Regions from separate parts of the Streptomyces sp. NPDC051822 genome, predicted to be linked through region 2. Evidence: riboswitches for the same ligand, from Rfam matches in the RefSeq annotation. Region 2 holds a riboswitch; the other holds the start of a gene.

Region 1 (7,720 bases), on a different contig from region 2:
CCGGGCGCCGGGCCGGCGGGGGCGGGATCTGGCAGTCGCTCGCCGGATCCTTCGCGGTGAGCGCGTACGCGACGCCCGCGTCCCGCTGGCTGATAACCCCCGCCGACCCGTCGGTGGAGCGGGACGCCCCCCGCCCGGCGGGCGGCATCGCGGCCGCCGCCGTCACGGAGCACACGCGCGTGGGCCACAGCGACGTCGCGAAACTCCGCGAGGCCGCGGAGGACGCGCGCCGCTGGGACTCCAAGTACGGCGGCGGGGACTGGCGCTCCTCCATGGTCCCCGAGTGCTTACGGGTGGACGCCGCGCCGCTCCTCCTCGCCTCGTACTCCGACGAGGTCGGCCGGGCCCTGTTCGGCGCGACCGCCGAGCTCACCCGGCTCGCCGGCTGGATGGCCTTCGACACCGGACAGCAGGAGGCCGCCCAGCGCTACTACATCCAGGCCCTGCGGCTCGCCCGCGCCGCCGCCGACGTCCCCCTCGGCGGCTACGTCCTGGCCTCGATGTCCCTCCAGGCGACCTACCGGGGCTTCGCCGACGAGGGCGTGGACCTCGCCCAGGCCGCGCTCGAACGGAACCGCGGCCTCGCCACCGCCCGGACCATGTCCTTCTTCCGGCTCGTCGAGGCACGCGCGCACGCGAAGGCCGGTGACGGGGTCGCCGCCGCGGCCGCGCTGAAGTCCGCCGAAGGCTGGCTGGAGCGCTCACGGGACGGGGACGGCGACCCGACCTGGCTGGGCTTCTACTCGTACGACCGGTTCTGCGCCGACGCCGCGGAGTGCTACCGCGACCTGAAGGCGCCCCACGAGGTGCGGCGCTTCACCGAGCAGGCGCTCCTGCGGCCGACCGAGGAGTTCGTCCGCTCGCACGGGCTGCGGCTCGTGGTCTCCGCCGTCGCCGAGCTGGAGTCGGGCAACCTGGACGCGGCCTGCGCGGCGGGTACGCGCGCGGTGGAGGTGGCGGGCCGGATCTCCTCTGCGCGGACGACGGAGTACGTACGGGATCTGCTGCACCGGCTCGAACCGTACGGGGACGAGCCGCGCGTCATGGAGCTGCGGGAGCGGGCCAGGCCGCTGCTCGTCGCCCCGGCGTGACGCCGGCCCTCCCCCCGCACGTGACCTGCGTCTCGTGATGTCGCGCGAGGTTTCACGGGATTGTCAGTGGGCCAGTGCACTATCGGGGGTGGGAGGTGGCTCTGGTGTTTGACTGTGACGTGCTGGTGATCGGCGGCGGGATCGTCGGTCTGTCGACGGCGTACGCGCTGACGCGCGCCGCTCCCGGCACGCGGGTCACGGTCCTGGAGAAGGAGCACGCCCTCGCGCGCCACCAGACGGGGCGCAACAGCGGCGTGATCCACAGCGGGATCTACTACCGGCCGGGTTCGCTCAAGGCGCGCTTCGCGGTCGAGGGCGCGGCCGAGATGGTCAAGTTCTGCGCGGAGTGGGGCATTCCGTACGAGGTGACGGGCAAGCTGGTCGTCGCCACCGCGCGCGAGGAGCTGCCCCGGCTGCACGCGCTCGTGCAGCGCGGCAGGGAGAACGGCATCCCGGTGCGCGAGCTCGGGCCGGCGCAGATCAGCGAGTACGAGCCGCGGGTACGGGGCCTGGCGGCGATCCACGTCGGCACGACCGGCATCTGCGACTACGGGGCGGTCTCCGCCCGGCTCGCCGAGGCCTCGGGCGCCCGGATCCTGTACGGCGCGGAGGTCACCGTGATCGACCGGCGGCCGTGGGGCGTCGCCGTGCGGACGGCCGACGGCCGGGTGGTGCGGGCGCGGGTCCTGGTGAACTGCGCGGGACTGCACTGCGACCGGATCGCACGGCTCGCGGGCGACGACCCGGGCATGCGGATCGTCCCCTTCCGGGGCGAGTACTACGAGCTGGCGGACCCCTCGCTCGTGCGGGGCCTGGTCTATCCGGTGCCGGACCCGGCGTTCCCGTTCCTCGGGGTGCATCTGACGCGGGGCATCGACGGCGGAGTCCACATCGGGCCGAACGCGGTCCCCGCGCTCGCCCGCGAGGGATACGGCTGGTCCGTCGTCCGGCCGCGCGAGCTGGCCGGCACGCTGGCGTGGCCCGGCTCCTGGGCCATCGCCCGCGCGCACTGGCGGTACGGGGCGGGAGAGCTGCACCGGTCGCTGTCGAAGCGGGCCTTCACGGAGGCGGTGCGGCGGCTGCTTCCGGTGGTGGAGGAGTCCGACCTGCGCCCGGCGGCGGCCGGAGTCAGGGCCCAGGCGGTGCTGCGGGACGGGACGCTCGTCGACGACTTCCTCATCCGTGAGGGGGCGCGGACGGTCCACGTCCTGAACGCGCCCTCGCCCGCGGCGACGGCGTCCCTGCCGATCGGCCGGGAGGTGGCGGGGCGGGCACTGGCCCTGCTGTAGCGCGCCCCAACCCGCACGCCGTGCCCTCGCAGGCCGATTACCCCGGCCCGTACGCCGCGCCCCGCCGGCCGTACCCCGTGCCCCCGCCGGTCGGACCTCGGACCGCGCGCCCCCGCCCGGGCCCACCGTAGAATCGGGGGCATTGTGTCTGAGCAGCCTGAGAACACCCCGCACCCCGCCGCCGACCCCGCCCAGCCCGTCGCGCAGCGGGGCAGTCGGAGGTTCGCCCCCGGTGAAGGGCCCCTGCCCGATCCCGCCGGGTCCCACCACGAGCGCCGGATCCGCAGCTTCCAGCCGCGCCGCAGCCGCGTCACCACCGGTCAGGCCGAGGCGATGCTGAAGCGGTGGCCCGACTGGGGCCTCGACATCGACGGCAAGAGCGTCCTCGACCTCGGCAAGATGTTCGACGGTCTCCCGGTCGTCCTGGAGATCGGCTTCGGCATGGGCGAGGCGACCGCGCAGATGGCCGCCGCCGACCCCGGCACCGGCATCCTCGCCGTGGACGTCCACACGCCCGGCCAGGGGAATCTGCTCGGTCTCGCCGACCGGAACGGCCTGACCAACGTCCGGGTCGCCAACGGCGACGCGATCATCCTGCTCCGCGAGATGCTCGCCCCCGACGCCCTCGACGGCTGCCGGGTCTACTTCCCCGACCCGTGGCCCAAGGCCCGCCACCACAAGCGGCGGCTCATCCAGGCCGAGTTCCTCACTCTCCTCGCGACCCGGATGAAGCCCGGGGCCGTGCTGCACTGCGCCACGGACTGGGAGGAGTACGCCGAACAGATGCTGGAGGTGCTCTCCGCCCATCCGGACTTCGAGAACACCCAGGCCGACGGCGGTTACACGCCCCGCCCGTCCTTCCGGCCCCTCACCCGCTTCGAGGGGCAGGGCCTGGACAAGGGCCATGTCGTGCACGACCTCCTCTTCCGTCGGAAGTGACCGAGATCGGGTAACTCCGTCGCCCGGTGTCGGTGGGGGTCGTTAGGGTCGCTCACGTGTCGAAATCCGTCCCCGCCGACCAGCCGGAAGCCGCTCCCGTCCCGCTCAGGGACGCCGAGGAGCCGGCCTTCGGCGCCGCCGCCGACCGGTCCCAGTGGCGCTACCGGCCACGGCGGGCCTTCTGGCGCAGCCGGGTGGTCCGGGCCGTCGCCCTCGTCACCGTGCTCGCGATCTGCGCCCTCGTCATCCTGGGCCTGGTCCGCGAGCAGACCGGCACCGAGGGCTTCCTGGTGGGTCTTGGCCTCGCCGTACTTCCCGTACCGCTGCTGATGGCGGCGTTCCGCTGGCTCGACCGGGTCGAGCCGGGCCCCTGGAAGAACCTGCTGTTCGCCTTCGCCTGGGGCGCCTTCGCCGCCGCCCTCGTCGCGATCCTGGCGAACACCTTCGCGATCCGCTGGATCGCGACGGCGACCGCCGACCCGCACTCGGCCGACAACCTCGGTGCCACGGTCGTCGCGCCGGTGGTGGAGGAGAGCGCGAAGGCCGTCGCGATCCTGCTGCTCTTCCTCTTCCGCCGCCGCCACTTCGGCGGTCTCGTCGACGGGGTCGTCTTCGCCGGCTTCACGGCGACCGGCTTCGCCTTCACCGAGAACATCCTCTATCTCGGCAACGCCTTCGGCGAGGACCAGGAGTTCGGCTCCTCCGGCATCGGCATGGTGACGGCCGGGACCTTCTTCGTACGGGTCGTGATGTCGCCGTTCGCGCACCCGCTCTTCACCGTGCTCACCGGCATCGGCTTCGGCCTCGCCGCGCTCGCCCCGCGCGGGAAGCGGGTCCGGAAGGTGCTCCTGCCGCTCGCGGGGCTGCTGCTCTCCATGGGCCTGCACGCCGCGTGGAACGGCTCCGCCACCTTCGGTGGCCCGTGGGCCTTCTACGCGGTGTACGGGGCGCTCATGGTCCCGGCCTTCGGCCTGCTGACCTGGCTCGCGGTGTGGAGCCGGCAGCGGGAGCTGCGCACGATATCCGGGGAGCTCCCGGCGTACGCGGAGGCCGGCTGGCTCTCCCCCGCCGAGCCGCTGGCGCTGTCCTCGATGCGGGCCCGTGAGATGGCCCGTTCGTTCGCCGCCAGGACGTACGGCCCGGCGGCCGCGCGGACGGTCGGCGAGTACGAGTCGTTCGCGACGACGCTGGCCTTCCTGCGGGACCGGGCCAGGCGCGGCACGGCGGGACCCGACTTCCCGGCCCGGGAGCGGGAGCTGCTGCACCATCTGTGGCAGCGCCGTGAGGTGGCCTCGCCCTCGCTCACGTACGCGGCCAGGGCGACGGGCCGGGTGTGGGCGCCGCCGCAGTACCTGGACTACGGCGGCTACAACCCGTACCGGAGTTAGGGCCTGATCCGAGAGACAGGTCCTAAGGCGTGTTCGACGCCTCCGTCAGGAGGGTCAGCTCGGTCTCCGTCAGGGTGAGGCGGGCGGACGCGATCAGGGCGGGGAGCTGCTCGACCGTACGCGCCGAGGCGATCGGCGCGACGACGGTCGGGCGGGACGCGAGCCAGGCGAGGGCGACGGAGGCGGGTTCCGCCTCGTGCGCCTCGGCGACCGCGTCGAGGGCGGAGAGCACGGCCCGGCCCCGCTCGCTGTCCAGGTGCTTGCCGGCTCCGGCGGCCCGGGCGCTGTCGACGGCGGTGCCGGGGCGGTACTTGCCGGTGAGGAAGCCGGACGCGAGCCCGTAGTACGGGACGGCGGAGAGCCCGGACTGATCGACGGTCTCCTGGAGGGGGCCCTCATAGGTCTCGCGGGAGACCAGGTTGTAGTGCGGCTGGAGGGCCACGTACCGGGCCAGGCCCTCGGTCTCGGCGAAGTCGAGGGAGGCGCGGAGCCGCTCGGGGGAGATGTTGGAGGCGGCGACCGCCCGCACCTTGCCGTCCTTCACGAGCTGGTCGAGAGCGGTGACGATCTCCTCGACGGGGACCGACTCGTCGTCGAAGTGCGTGTAGTAGAGGTCGATGTGGTCCGTGCCGAGGCGGCGCAGCGACTCCTCCGCGCCGGCCTTGATGGTCGTGGCGGAGAGCCCTTTGAAGCGGGGGTGGGCGCCGACCTTGGTGGCGACGACGATGTCGGCGCGGTTGCCGCGGGAGGCGAGCCAGCGGCCGATGACGGTCTCGGACTCGCCGCCCTCGTTGCCTTCGGCCCAGGCGGAGTAGACGTCGGCGGAGTCGACGAAGTTGCCGCCGGCGGCGGCGTAGGCGTCGAGGACGGCGAAGGACTGCGCCTCGTCGGCGGTCCACCCGAAGACGTTGCCGCCCAGGGCGAGGGGGAAGACGTGGAGGTCCGAGCTGCCCAGCGGGCGGAGAGAGGTCATGAGTCGGTCAACTCTCTCCGCCGCCGGAGCTATTCCGCGACGTGAACCGGTCAGACCGTGAGGCCCTTGGAGCGGAGCCAGGACGCCGGGTCGATGCCGTCGCCGCCGGGCGTGTGGACCTCCATGTGGAGGTGGGCGCCGGAGACGTTGCCGGTGGCGCCGACGCGGCCGATCGTCTCGCCGGTGCCCACGGTCTGGCCGACGCCGACCGTCATGGACGACAGGTGGCAGTACCAGACCTCGGTGCCGTCCTCCAGCTCCAGGACGATCCGGTAGCCGTAGGAGCCGGACCAGCCGGCCGACTTCACGGTGGCGCCGTGGACCGCCTTGAGCGGGGTGCCGGTGGGGGCGGCGAAGTCGAGGCCCGTGTGGTAGCCGGAGGACCACATCGAGCCGGACTGCATGTAGGTGGCGGTGAGGGAGTACGAGGAGAGCGGCATCGAGTAGCTCGCGGCGAGCTGGGCGAGGCGCTCGGCCTCGGTCTTCGCCCGGGCTTCCGCCTCCGCCTTCGCCTTGGCCTCCGCTTCGGCCTTGGCCTTGGCCTCCGCCTCGGCCTCCGCGGCCGCCTTCTCCGCGGCGTCGGCCTTGGCCGCGGCCTCCGCGGCGGCCTTCTCGGCAGCCGCCTTCTCCGCCGCGGCCATGTCGGCGGCGTCGGCGGAGGCCTGCTGCTGCTCGGCCTGCTGGAGGATGCGGGCGCGCAGGGCCTCGCCCGCGTCGGCGGTGCCGGCGGTGAGGGCGGTGGCCTCGGCCTGCCCTGCCGTGGCGCCCTGCTCGGTGTCGGGCGTGGTGTACGTGGCGGCGGTGAGCGGGTTCGGGTTGGAGCCCGCCGCGCTCGCGGTCTCCATCTCCGCGTCCGAGTCGGGAAGGAGGTCGCCGACGCCGGGGAGGTCGTGGGCGTCCGGCAGGCCGAGGTCCGGGAGGTCCGGGAGCGATATGGCGACCGGCGGCTTGTCCTGCGCGGTGGCGAGGCCGCCCGCGCCGACGGCCGCGATGACGCCGACGCCGAGGACGGTGGAGGAGCGTGCGAAGTTGGAGCGCTGCTTGACGACCCGGTGCCGGCCGCCGGAGCGGCTCTGGGCGCGGAGGGACTCCTCGCTGGGGTTCCACTCGGTGTCCGGGGCGGCGGCGGGACCCGCACCACCACCGAAGGCATCGAAGGGGGCTTCGGGTACGGGAGTGTTGGACGCCACTAGGGCGCGCTCCTTTCCTTCCTTCTCGCCTACCGGGTTAGCTGACGGGTTCGGAGCAGGAAGGTCTCCTACGGGCACGTTCGCACAGGTGCGACGGGCCCGATTCACCCCAAGTAGTGGTTCCCCGGTTCCTTTTCAGGATTCGGCGCGTGCGCACGGTGCCGCCTCTTGCGACGGCTGGGACGACCGCACTGCGTTATCGAACGTTAATAGACAGGGGGTCCCTATTCCAAGCCGTTCCTCTTGATCATTCATTGAATTGGGGGAGAATAGCCCGAGTTGACCCCCCTTCAACAACGGCCACGCAAACCGCCGCGACCTGACGTTGAGTCAATTGTTATCGCAGGGACACCTGTCGACTACGGCCCGTGACGGGATCCGTTCGGCGGCACCACCGGCATCGTCCGGCGCCGCTCCGGCTGCCCCGCCGCGGGGCGGCTCAGCGCGAGGAGCGCCATGTCGTCCGTGGACCCGCCGCCCGTGTGCAGCCGTACGTCGTCCACGAGCGCGTCGAGCAGTTCCTCGGGCCCCGGGAAGATCCGGCCGGCGAGGCGCTCCCCCGGGTCGTAGAAGACACCCGCCGCGTTCCGCGCCTCCGAGAGGCCGTCGGTGTAGAAGAGCAGCGTCGCGCCCGGCGGGTACGGCCGCCCCTCGGCCCGGTCCGGCCACGTCGCCAGATCGCCCATGCCGAGGGGCAGCGCCGACTCGGTCGGTTCGAGCGTGTCCAGGCGCCCGTCGGCGTACAGCATCAGCGGGGGCGGGTGCCCGCGGTTGACGACCCTTACGAAACCGTCGAAGGTGCCGTTCCCGTCGCCGCGCGGGATCTCGGCAAGGACGGCGGTGGTGAACC
Region 2 (7,720 bases):
CCGGTCTTCGCCATGGACTCCATCCTACGGGGCGGTGGGGGGCCCTCAGGCCCTTGAGTAGCTCGGCAGGCTGCGGGGGCCCAGGTCGGTTCGGGGCGGTGGCGGGGCCAGTCGGACGGTGGCGCCGAGGACCGAGAGGCCGCGCGGTGCCACGACCACGGGCTCCAGGGAGACGGCGACCACCTCGGGGTGGTCGTCGACGAGCCGGGAGACCCGGAGCAGGACCTCCTCCAGGGCCGGGGTGTCGACGGGGGCGGAGCCGCGCCAGCCGAAGAGCAGCGGGGCGGTGCGGAGGGAACGCACCAGTTCCGCGACGTCCCGGTCCGTGGCCGGAACCAGTCGGTGGGCCGTGTCGCCGAGCAGCTCGGACGCGGCGCCCGCCAGGCCGAAGGAGAGGACGGCCCCGACGGCCGGGTCGATGGCGGAGCGGACGACGGTGTCGACGCCCCGGGGAACCATGGCCTGCACGACCGGCTGGAGTTCCTCCGGGGTGCCGAGGACCTCGGTCAGCTCGGCGTACGCCGTGCGCAGCTGTTCCTCGGTCATCAGGTCGAGCCGTACGCCTCCGAGGTCGGGGCGGTGGCGGAGGTGGGGCGCGGTCGTCTTGAGCGCGACCGGGTAACCGAGCCGGCCGGCGGCGGCGACGGCGGCGCCGGGGGTGGGTGCGGGCAGGGTCGGCAGTACGGCGATCCCGTACCGCGCGAGCAGCTCCTGGGTCTGGTCGGTGTCGAGGGTCACACCGCGCGGGTCGGTTTCGGCGCCACCGCCGAGCACCCGCTCGATGAGCGCGGCGGCCCCGGCCTCGTCGATGTCCTCGTACTCGGGCACCCGCCCGGGGTCGGCGGCCTGGCGCCGCCACTGCCCGTACCGCACGGCCTCGGCCAGCGCCCGGACGGCCCGTTCGGCGGCGGGGTAGGCGGGGATGGTCGTCGACGGCGCGCTGTCGGCGGCCTTGGGCCTCTGCGTCGGCTCCGCCTGGCTCCCGGACGTGCCGGGTGTGACGGGAGTGACGGGCGCGGCCGGGGTGGGCCGGGCCGGGCCGTCGGGGCTCGGCCGGGTCGGCGCCCCGGGGCGGGACTCCGTCGCGGCGGCGGCGCCGGCACCCGCAGGTGCGGTCGCAGTCGCGGGCGCGGGCGCAGATGCGGGCGTGCCGCTCCCCGCTCCCCGCCCCCGGGTCGCCGGGCGCGTGCTCGTCGCGACCGCGAGGGCCTCCGCGAGGCCGCCCATCTCGACGTGGACGACGACGACCGGTTTCGTGGGGGCGGGGGCGGCGGCGACCGCCTCGCGGAGGGAGGCCGCGAGGACCTCGCCGTCGCCGAACTCTGTGGCACCGTTCTCGCCCACCCACGGGATCGCGGTCACGACGACCGCGTCCGACGTCTCGTCCGCGAGGGCCGCCGCCAGCGCGTCCCGGAAGTCGGCCGGCTCCGCCGCCGTCGTCAGGTCGAGCGGGCGCAGCGGGCGCAGTCCTTCGGTCAGGCAGGCGTCGTACGTGAGCAGGCCGAGCGACTCGGAGTTGCCCAGGATCGCGACCCGGGGCCCGGCCGGCAGGGGCTGGGCGGCCAGGAGCAGTCCCGCGTCGACGAGTTCGGTGACGGTGTCGACCCGGATCACTCCCGCCTGCCGGAGCAGCGCGGACACCGTGGCGTGCGGGATGCGGGTGACCGGCACCCGGTGGCCGGGCGGGGCGCTGCCGCTGTGGCGGGCGCCCTTGACCACGACGACCGGCTTGACGGCGGCGGTGCGGCGGGCCAGCCGGGTGAACTTGCGGGGGTTGCCGATGGACTCCAGGTAGAGGAGGACGACGTCGGTCCCCGGGTCGTCGTACCAGTGCTGGAGGAAGTCGTTGCCGGAGACGTCGGCGCGGTTGCCGGCGGAGATGAAGGAGGAGAGCCCGGCGCCCCGCCGGTGCAGACCGGCGAGGAGGGCGATGCCGATCGCACCGGACTGGGTGAAGAGCCCGATCCGTCCGGCGGCAGGCATCTGCGGCGCGAGGGAGGCGTTGAGCCGGACGTCGTCGGTGGTGTTGATGATCCCGAAGGCGTTGGGGCCGATGATCCGCATCCCGTACGAGCGCGCCTGGCGGACGAGCTGGCGCTGCCGCTCGCGGCCGTCGGCCCCGCTCTCCGCGTATCCGGCGGAGAGGACGACGAGACCCCGTACGCCGTGTTCGCCGCAGTCCGCGACGGCTTCGGGCACCCGCTCGGCGGGGACGGCGACGACGGCGAGGTCGACGGGTTCCCCGATGGCGCCGACGGAGGGGTACGCGGGGACCCCGTCCAGCTCCGCCGCATCGCCGGCGGGGAGCGCGGCGTTGACCGCGTACACCCGGCCCGCGAAGCCGGCCCCGAGGAGGTTGCGCAGGACGGTGCGGCCGACGCCGCCCGGTGCCCGCCCGGCCCCGACGACCGCGACGGACCGGGGGGTGAGGAGGCGTTGCACAGAGCGGGCCTCGGCCCGCTGCTCCCGTGCGCGCTGGACGGCGAGGGAGCGGTCGGTGGGTTCGAGGTCGAGGTGGAGCCGTACGGAGCCGTCCTCGAAGCTGCGCTTCTGGAGGTAGCCCGCGTCCGTGAAGACCTTGATCATCTTGTTGTTGGCGGGGAGGACCTCGGCGGCGAAGCGCCGGATGTCCCGTTCCCGGGCGACCGCCGCGATGTGTTCGAGCAGGGCGGACGCGACTCCGCGTCCCTGGTGGGCGTCCTGGACGAGGAAGGCGACCTCGGCCTCGTCGGCCGGGGCGGAGGCGGGCAGGCCGCGTTCGTCGATGCGGTCGTAGCGGACGGTGGCGATGAACTCGCCGCCCACGGTCGCCGCGAGTCCGACCCGGTCGACGAAGTCGTGGTGGGTGAAGCGGTGGACGTCCTTCGCCGAGAGCCGGGGGTAGGGGGCGAAGAAGCGGTAGTACTTCGACTCGTCGGAGACCTGCTCGTAGAAGCTGACGAGGCGGTCGGCGTCGTCGGCGGTGATGGGCCTGATGCGCGCGGTGCCGCCGTCGCGGAGCACCACGTCCGCTTCCCAGTGATCGGGGTAGTCGGGGTAGTCCGGGCGATCAGGGTCCCGTGGTCCCTGGCGGGCCGGTGATGCCGGTCGTTCCGCCGCTCCCGACTGCTCCGACGCGCTCTGCATGGGGCCAGCCTACGGCCGCGACACGACGGTGGCACCGGTCGCGTGACGGGTGTGCGCCGTGCAAGGTAGGGGCACCCCCGTGCGACGCGGGGGAACCACCGTGCACAGTGGGGAGCGCGCCGCCGTCGCCGGCGAGGACCGAACGGCGGTCCGATCCGGGCCGGAGGTCGGCGTGAGCACGGAGCTTCCCGTGAGAGACTGGTCTAGACAACCGCTTAAGACTTGAAGGGCAACACCATGGCTGAGCGCCGCGTCAACGTCGGCTGGGCCGAGGGCCTCCACGCCCGCCCCGCGTCCATCTTCGTCCGTGCCGCCACGGCTTCCGGCGTTCCGGTGACGATCGCCAAGTCCGACGGCACCCCGGTGAACGCCGCCTCCATGCTCGCGGTGCTCGGCCTGGGCGCGCAGGGCGGCGAGGAGATCGTCCTCGCTTCGGACGCCGAGGGTGCCGAGGCCGCTCTGGACCGTCTGGCGAAGCTGGTCGCCGAGGGTCTCGACGAGCTTCCCGAGACCGTCTGATCCGCGTCGACCTTCCCGCGACGACGAAAGACCGTGACCACCGGAATTCCGGTGGTCACGGTCTTTCGCATTTGCGCCGCCCGCTTTCCGGGCAGCACGGAACATGCCCCCGTTGAATTCCTATTCTTTGTATACGGTGCTCACGTTAATTCCGGGCACTCGCCGTGTTGACTACATGTTGCGAATCCCTCACACGACCGCGCTCCGGTCTTTTGAGGCGGTGCAGGGAGAGCGAGCGTTCCGCGTGCAGCGCGGTCAGCACGCGCGCCCGCTCGGCGTCCCCGCGCGCCACGGCGTCCACGATCGCGCCGTGCTCCGCCCACGCCTCCACCGGCTGGGAGGGCTGCTCGACCGCGTACATCCAGGCGATCTTGTGCCGTAGCTGGGTCAGCAGCGCCGTCAGCGCGGGGCTGCCGGAGGCCTGCGCGAGCGTCTCGTGGAACCAGCCGCCCAGCGAGCGCAGATCCTCGCCCTGACCTCGCCTGGCCCGCTCCTGCCCCAGCCTGACCAGGCCGCGCAGCACCTTGAGATGGGCCTCCGTACGCCGCTGGGCGGCGCGCGCCGCGCCGAGCGGTTCGAGCAGCGCCCGCATGTCGAGCAGGTCGGCCGCCTCCTGCTCGGTGGGCTCGGCGACATGCGCGCCGGCATGGCGGCGGGTGACGACGAAGCCCTCGGACTCCAGGGTGCGCAGGGCCTCGCGGATCGGCACACGGGAGACCCCGTAGCGGCGGGCGAGCTGGTCCTCCGTCAGTCGACTGCCCCGCTCGAAGACGCCGGAGACGATGTCGTCCCGGATCGCCGTGCATACCGAGTGCGCGGGAATACGCATGTCCGACCTCCGCCTTGGTCTGCGCGAGACAATTCTTACGGCGCCTGTTCTGCGCCCGATCTGCGACTCTATTGCAGCGCGCCGGAATTTCCGATGCCTCAGCGGAATATGGATGTCTTTTGACCGACGAAAAGCCCCGGCTCAGGACGAGCCGGGGCTTTTGCGAAGCGCGGGGTGCGGCGGTCAGACGTTGACGCCGCGGGCGCGGAGGTAGGCGACCGGGTTGATGTCGGAGCCGTACTCGGCCGTCGTCCGGGCCTCGAAGTGGAGGTGCGGGCCGGTCGAGTTGCCGGTCGAGCCGGAGATGCCTATCCGCTCGCCGGGCTCGACGGTCTGGCCGACGTGGACTCCGATGGAGGAGAGGTGCCCGTACTGGGTGTACGTGCCGTCGTTCATCCGGATGACGATGTTGTTGCCGTACGCGCCACCCCAGCCGGCCTCGACGACGGTGCCGGAGCCGACGGAGACGACGCTGCTGCCGTAGGCCGCGTGGAAGTCGACGCCCGAGTGGCTGCCGGAGGACCAGAGCGAGCCACCGGTCTTGTAGCCGGTGGACACGTACGAGCCGTCGACGGGGAGCTGGAAGGAGTTCAGGCGGCGGCGCTCGGCCTCACGGGCGGCGCGCTGCTCGGCCTCGCGGATCTCCTTGGCGCGGGCCTCGGCCTTGCGCTTCGCCTCGGCCTGGGCCTTCGCCTTGGCGGCGGCCTCGAAGGCCTCCTGCTCCTGCGCGGCGGCCTGGGCGTTGAGCCGGTCCGCGAGCGAGTCCTCGGTGATCACCTTGGTGAGGCCGGTGTCCTCGACGGAGCGGTTGTCCGTCTCGGCGGCGAGCGCCGGGGAGGCGAGGGTGCCGATGACGCCGGTGGTGGCGAGGGTCGCTGCGCCGGCGATGCCTACGCTGCGGCGCGCCATACGGCTCGGACCACGATGCTTCCCGGTGGCACGGGTGAACGCCATGTAGTGGCTGATCCTTTCCTTCCCTCTCGCCTACCGGGTTAGCTGACGGGTTCGGAGCAGGAAGGTCTCCTACGAGCCCCTCCGTACGAGACGAAGGCGCCCGATTCACCCCAGGGACTACGCGTGGGTCCCCGGCTCCCCAGGCTCGCGCCTGACGGGGACTCGGCGATGACTGTCCGGATGCCGCGGGTGCGGCAGGTGCAACTGCCGGACAGACGCACCGACGCTATGCGGATCGTCTTTCAATCACCAACCGGACTCGGCAGTTTGTAAGACATGCCACAGGTCATAGGGCCACCCAAGCCCTCAATACGGACAAAGGGGAGGGCTCCGACGAAACAGGTCGTCGGAGCCCTCCCCCTGCCGGATCGGCAGCCGGAATCAGCCGGTCACAACGGTGACTTCACCGATGCCGAGCGCGCGCACCGGGTCCGCGATCTGCGCCGCGTCGCCCACCAGGACGGTGACGAGCCGGTCCACCGGGAAGGCGTTGACCACGGCCGCGGTGGCCTCGACCGTGCCGGTCTCGGCCAGACGCGCGTACAACTGGGCCTGGAAGTCGTCCGGAAGGTGCTGCTCGACCTGGTCGGCGAGCGTCCCGGCGACGGAGGCGGCCGTCTCGTACTTGAGCGGCGCGACCCCCACCAGGTTCTGCACGGCGGTCTCGCGCTCGGCGTCCGTCAGACCCTCGGCGGCCAGGGTGCGCAGCACCTTCCACAGGTCGTCAAGAGCCGGGCCCGTGTTGGGGGTGTCGATGGAACCGCTGATGGCGAGCATCGCGGCGCCGTTCCCCTGGGCGTCGGAGCGGAGCACCTGCCCGAAGGCCCGCACCCCGTAGGTGTAGCCCTTCTCCTCGCGCAGGACCCGGTCGAGACGCGAGGTCAGGGTGCCACCGAGGCAGTACGTGCCGAGGACCTGGGCCGGCCAGACACGGTCGTGCCGGTCGGCGCCGATCCGGCCGATCAGCAACTGGGTCTGAACGGCGCCCGGCCGGTCCACGATGACGACCCGTCCGGTGTCGTCGGCCGTGATCGACGGCATCGGGAGCGGCTCGGCCGGCTCGCCCGTCCAGGCGCCCAGGGTCTCGGCGAGGACCTTGTCGAGGTCGACGCCGGTCAGGTCGCCGACGACCACGGCGGTCGCCGTGGCGGGCCGGACGTACGCCTCGTAGAAGGCGCGGACGGCGGCGGCGTCGATCGCGGAGACGGTCGCCTCGGTGCCCTGGCGCGGCCGGGACATCCGCGCCTCGGCCGGGAAAAGCTCCTTGGAGAGCTGCTTGGCCGCGCGGCGGGCCGGGTTGGCCGTCTCGTGCGGGATCTCGTCGAGCCGGTTGCGCACCAGACGCTCGATCTCCGTCTCGAGGAACGCCGGGGCGATCAGGGCCTCGGACAGCAGCCCGAGCGCCTTGGGCAGCCGGGAGACCGGAACCTCCAGGGAGACCCGTACGCCCGGGTGGTCGGCGTGCGCGTCGAGCGTGGCACCGCAGCGCTCGAGCTCGGCCGCGAACTCCTCGGCACTGCGCTGGTCCGTGCCCTCGGAGAGCGCGCGGGCCATGATGGTGGCGACGCCGTCGAGACCGGCGGGCTCGGCGTCCAGCGGGGCCGGCAGGAAGATCTCCACGGCCACGACCTGCTGGCCGGGGCGGTGGCTGGTCAGCAGCGTCAGGCCGTTGTCCAGCTTCCCGCGGTCGGGGGCCGGGAAGGCCCAGGGCCTGGCGGCGCCCGGCTCCGGCTGCGGGTGGAAGTCCATGCTCGTCAAAGACACGGCGGCGTCGGTCACTGGTCCGCTCCCTCTTCGTCATCGCCCTCGGCGTTGTCGCTCTGCTCGGTCGCCAGGGGCTCGTAGACGAGCACCGCACGGTTGTCGGGCCGCAGTCTGGCCGCGGCGGCCGCCCGCACCTCGTCGGCGGTGATGTCGAGCACACGGTCGACGGCCGACAGGGCGAGCTGCGGGTCGCCGAACAGCACGGCGAACCGGCACAGTTCGTCGGCGCGGCCCGCGACGGTGCCGAGGCGGTCGAGCCACTCGCGCTCCAGCTGGGCCTGCGCGCGCTCCATCTCCTCCGGCGTGGGGCCGTCGGCCGCGAACCGGGCGAGCTCCTCGTCGACGGCCGCCTCGATCTGCGGGACCTCGACACCGCCGGAGGTCTTGACGTCCAGCCAGCCGAGCGAGGGCGCTCCGGCGAGCCGCAGCAGCCCGAAGCCGGCGGCGACGGCCGTGCGGTCGCGGCGGACCAGACGGTTGTGCAGACGGGAGGACTCACCGCCGCCGAGGACCGTCAGGGCCAGGTCG

The links. Region 2 has a riboswitch for cyclic di-AMP ahead of ACIA8N_RS16825 (M23 family metallopeptidase). Riboswitches for the same ligand answer to the same signal wherever they lie in the genome.
Positions count from the first base shown of each region.
Region 1: it holds a riboswitch for cyclic di-AMP, as region 2 does, so the genes downstream of both, ACIA8N_RS17440 (M23 family metallopeptidase) here and ACIA8N_RS16825 (M23 family metallopeptidase) in region 2, are expected to answer to the same signal.

Region 1 covers NZ_JBITBZ010000005.1:16,237-23,956, forward strand. Annotated here, with positions in the region: gene ACIA8N_RS17415 (MFS transporter) at 1-1,091, shown strand, start outside; gene lhgO (L-2-hydroxyglutarate oxidase) at 1,196-2,380, shown strand; gene trmB (tRNA (guanosine(46)-N7)-methyltransferase TrmB) at 2,525-3,319, shown strand; gene ACIA8N_RS17430 (PrsW family intramembrane metalloprotease) at 3,376-4,707, shown strand; gene ACIA8N_RS17435 (aldo/keto reductase) at 4,730-5,680, opposite strand; gene ACIA8N_RS17440 (M23 family metallopeptidase) at 5,731-6,870, opposite strand; cyclic di-AMP (ydaO/yuaA leader) riboswitch at 6,882-7,028, opposite strand; gene ACIA8N_RS17445 (PP2C family protein-serine/threonine phosphatase) at 7,230-7,720, opposite strand, start outside.
Region 2 covers NZ_JBITBZ010000004.1:442,366-450,085, forward strand. Annotated here, with positions in the region: gene ACIA8N_RS16805 (DUF5998 family protein) at 1-14, opposite strand, end outside; gene ACIA8N_RS16810 (GNAT family N-acetyltransferase) at 46-3,126, opposite strand; gene ACIA8N_RS16815 (HPr family phosphocarrier protein) at 3,364-3,645, shown strand; gene ACIA8N_RS16820 (GntR family transcriptional regulator) at 3,791-4,474, opposite strand; gene ACIA8N_RS16825 (M23 family metallopeptidase) at 4,658-5,428, opposite strand; cyclic di-AMP (ydaO/yuaA leader) riboswitch at 5,441-5,606, opposite strand; gene ACIA8N_RS16830 (pitrilysin family protein) at 5,810-7,177, opposite strand; gene ACIA8N_RS16835 (pitrilysin family protein) at 7,204-7,720, opposite strand, start outside.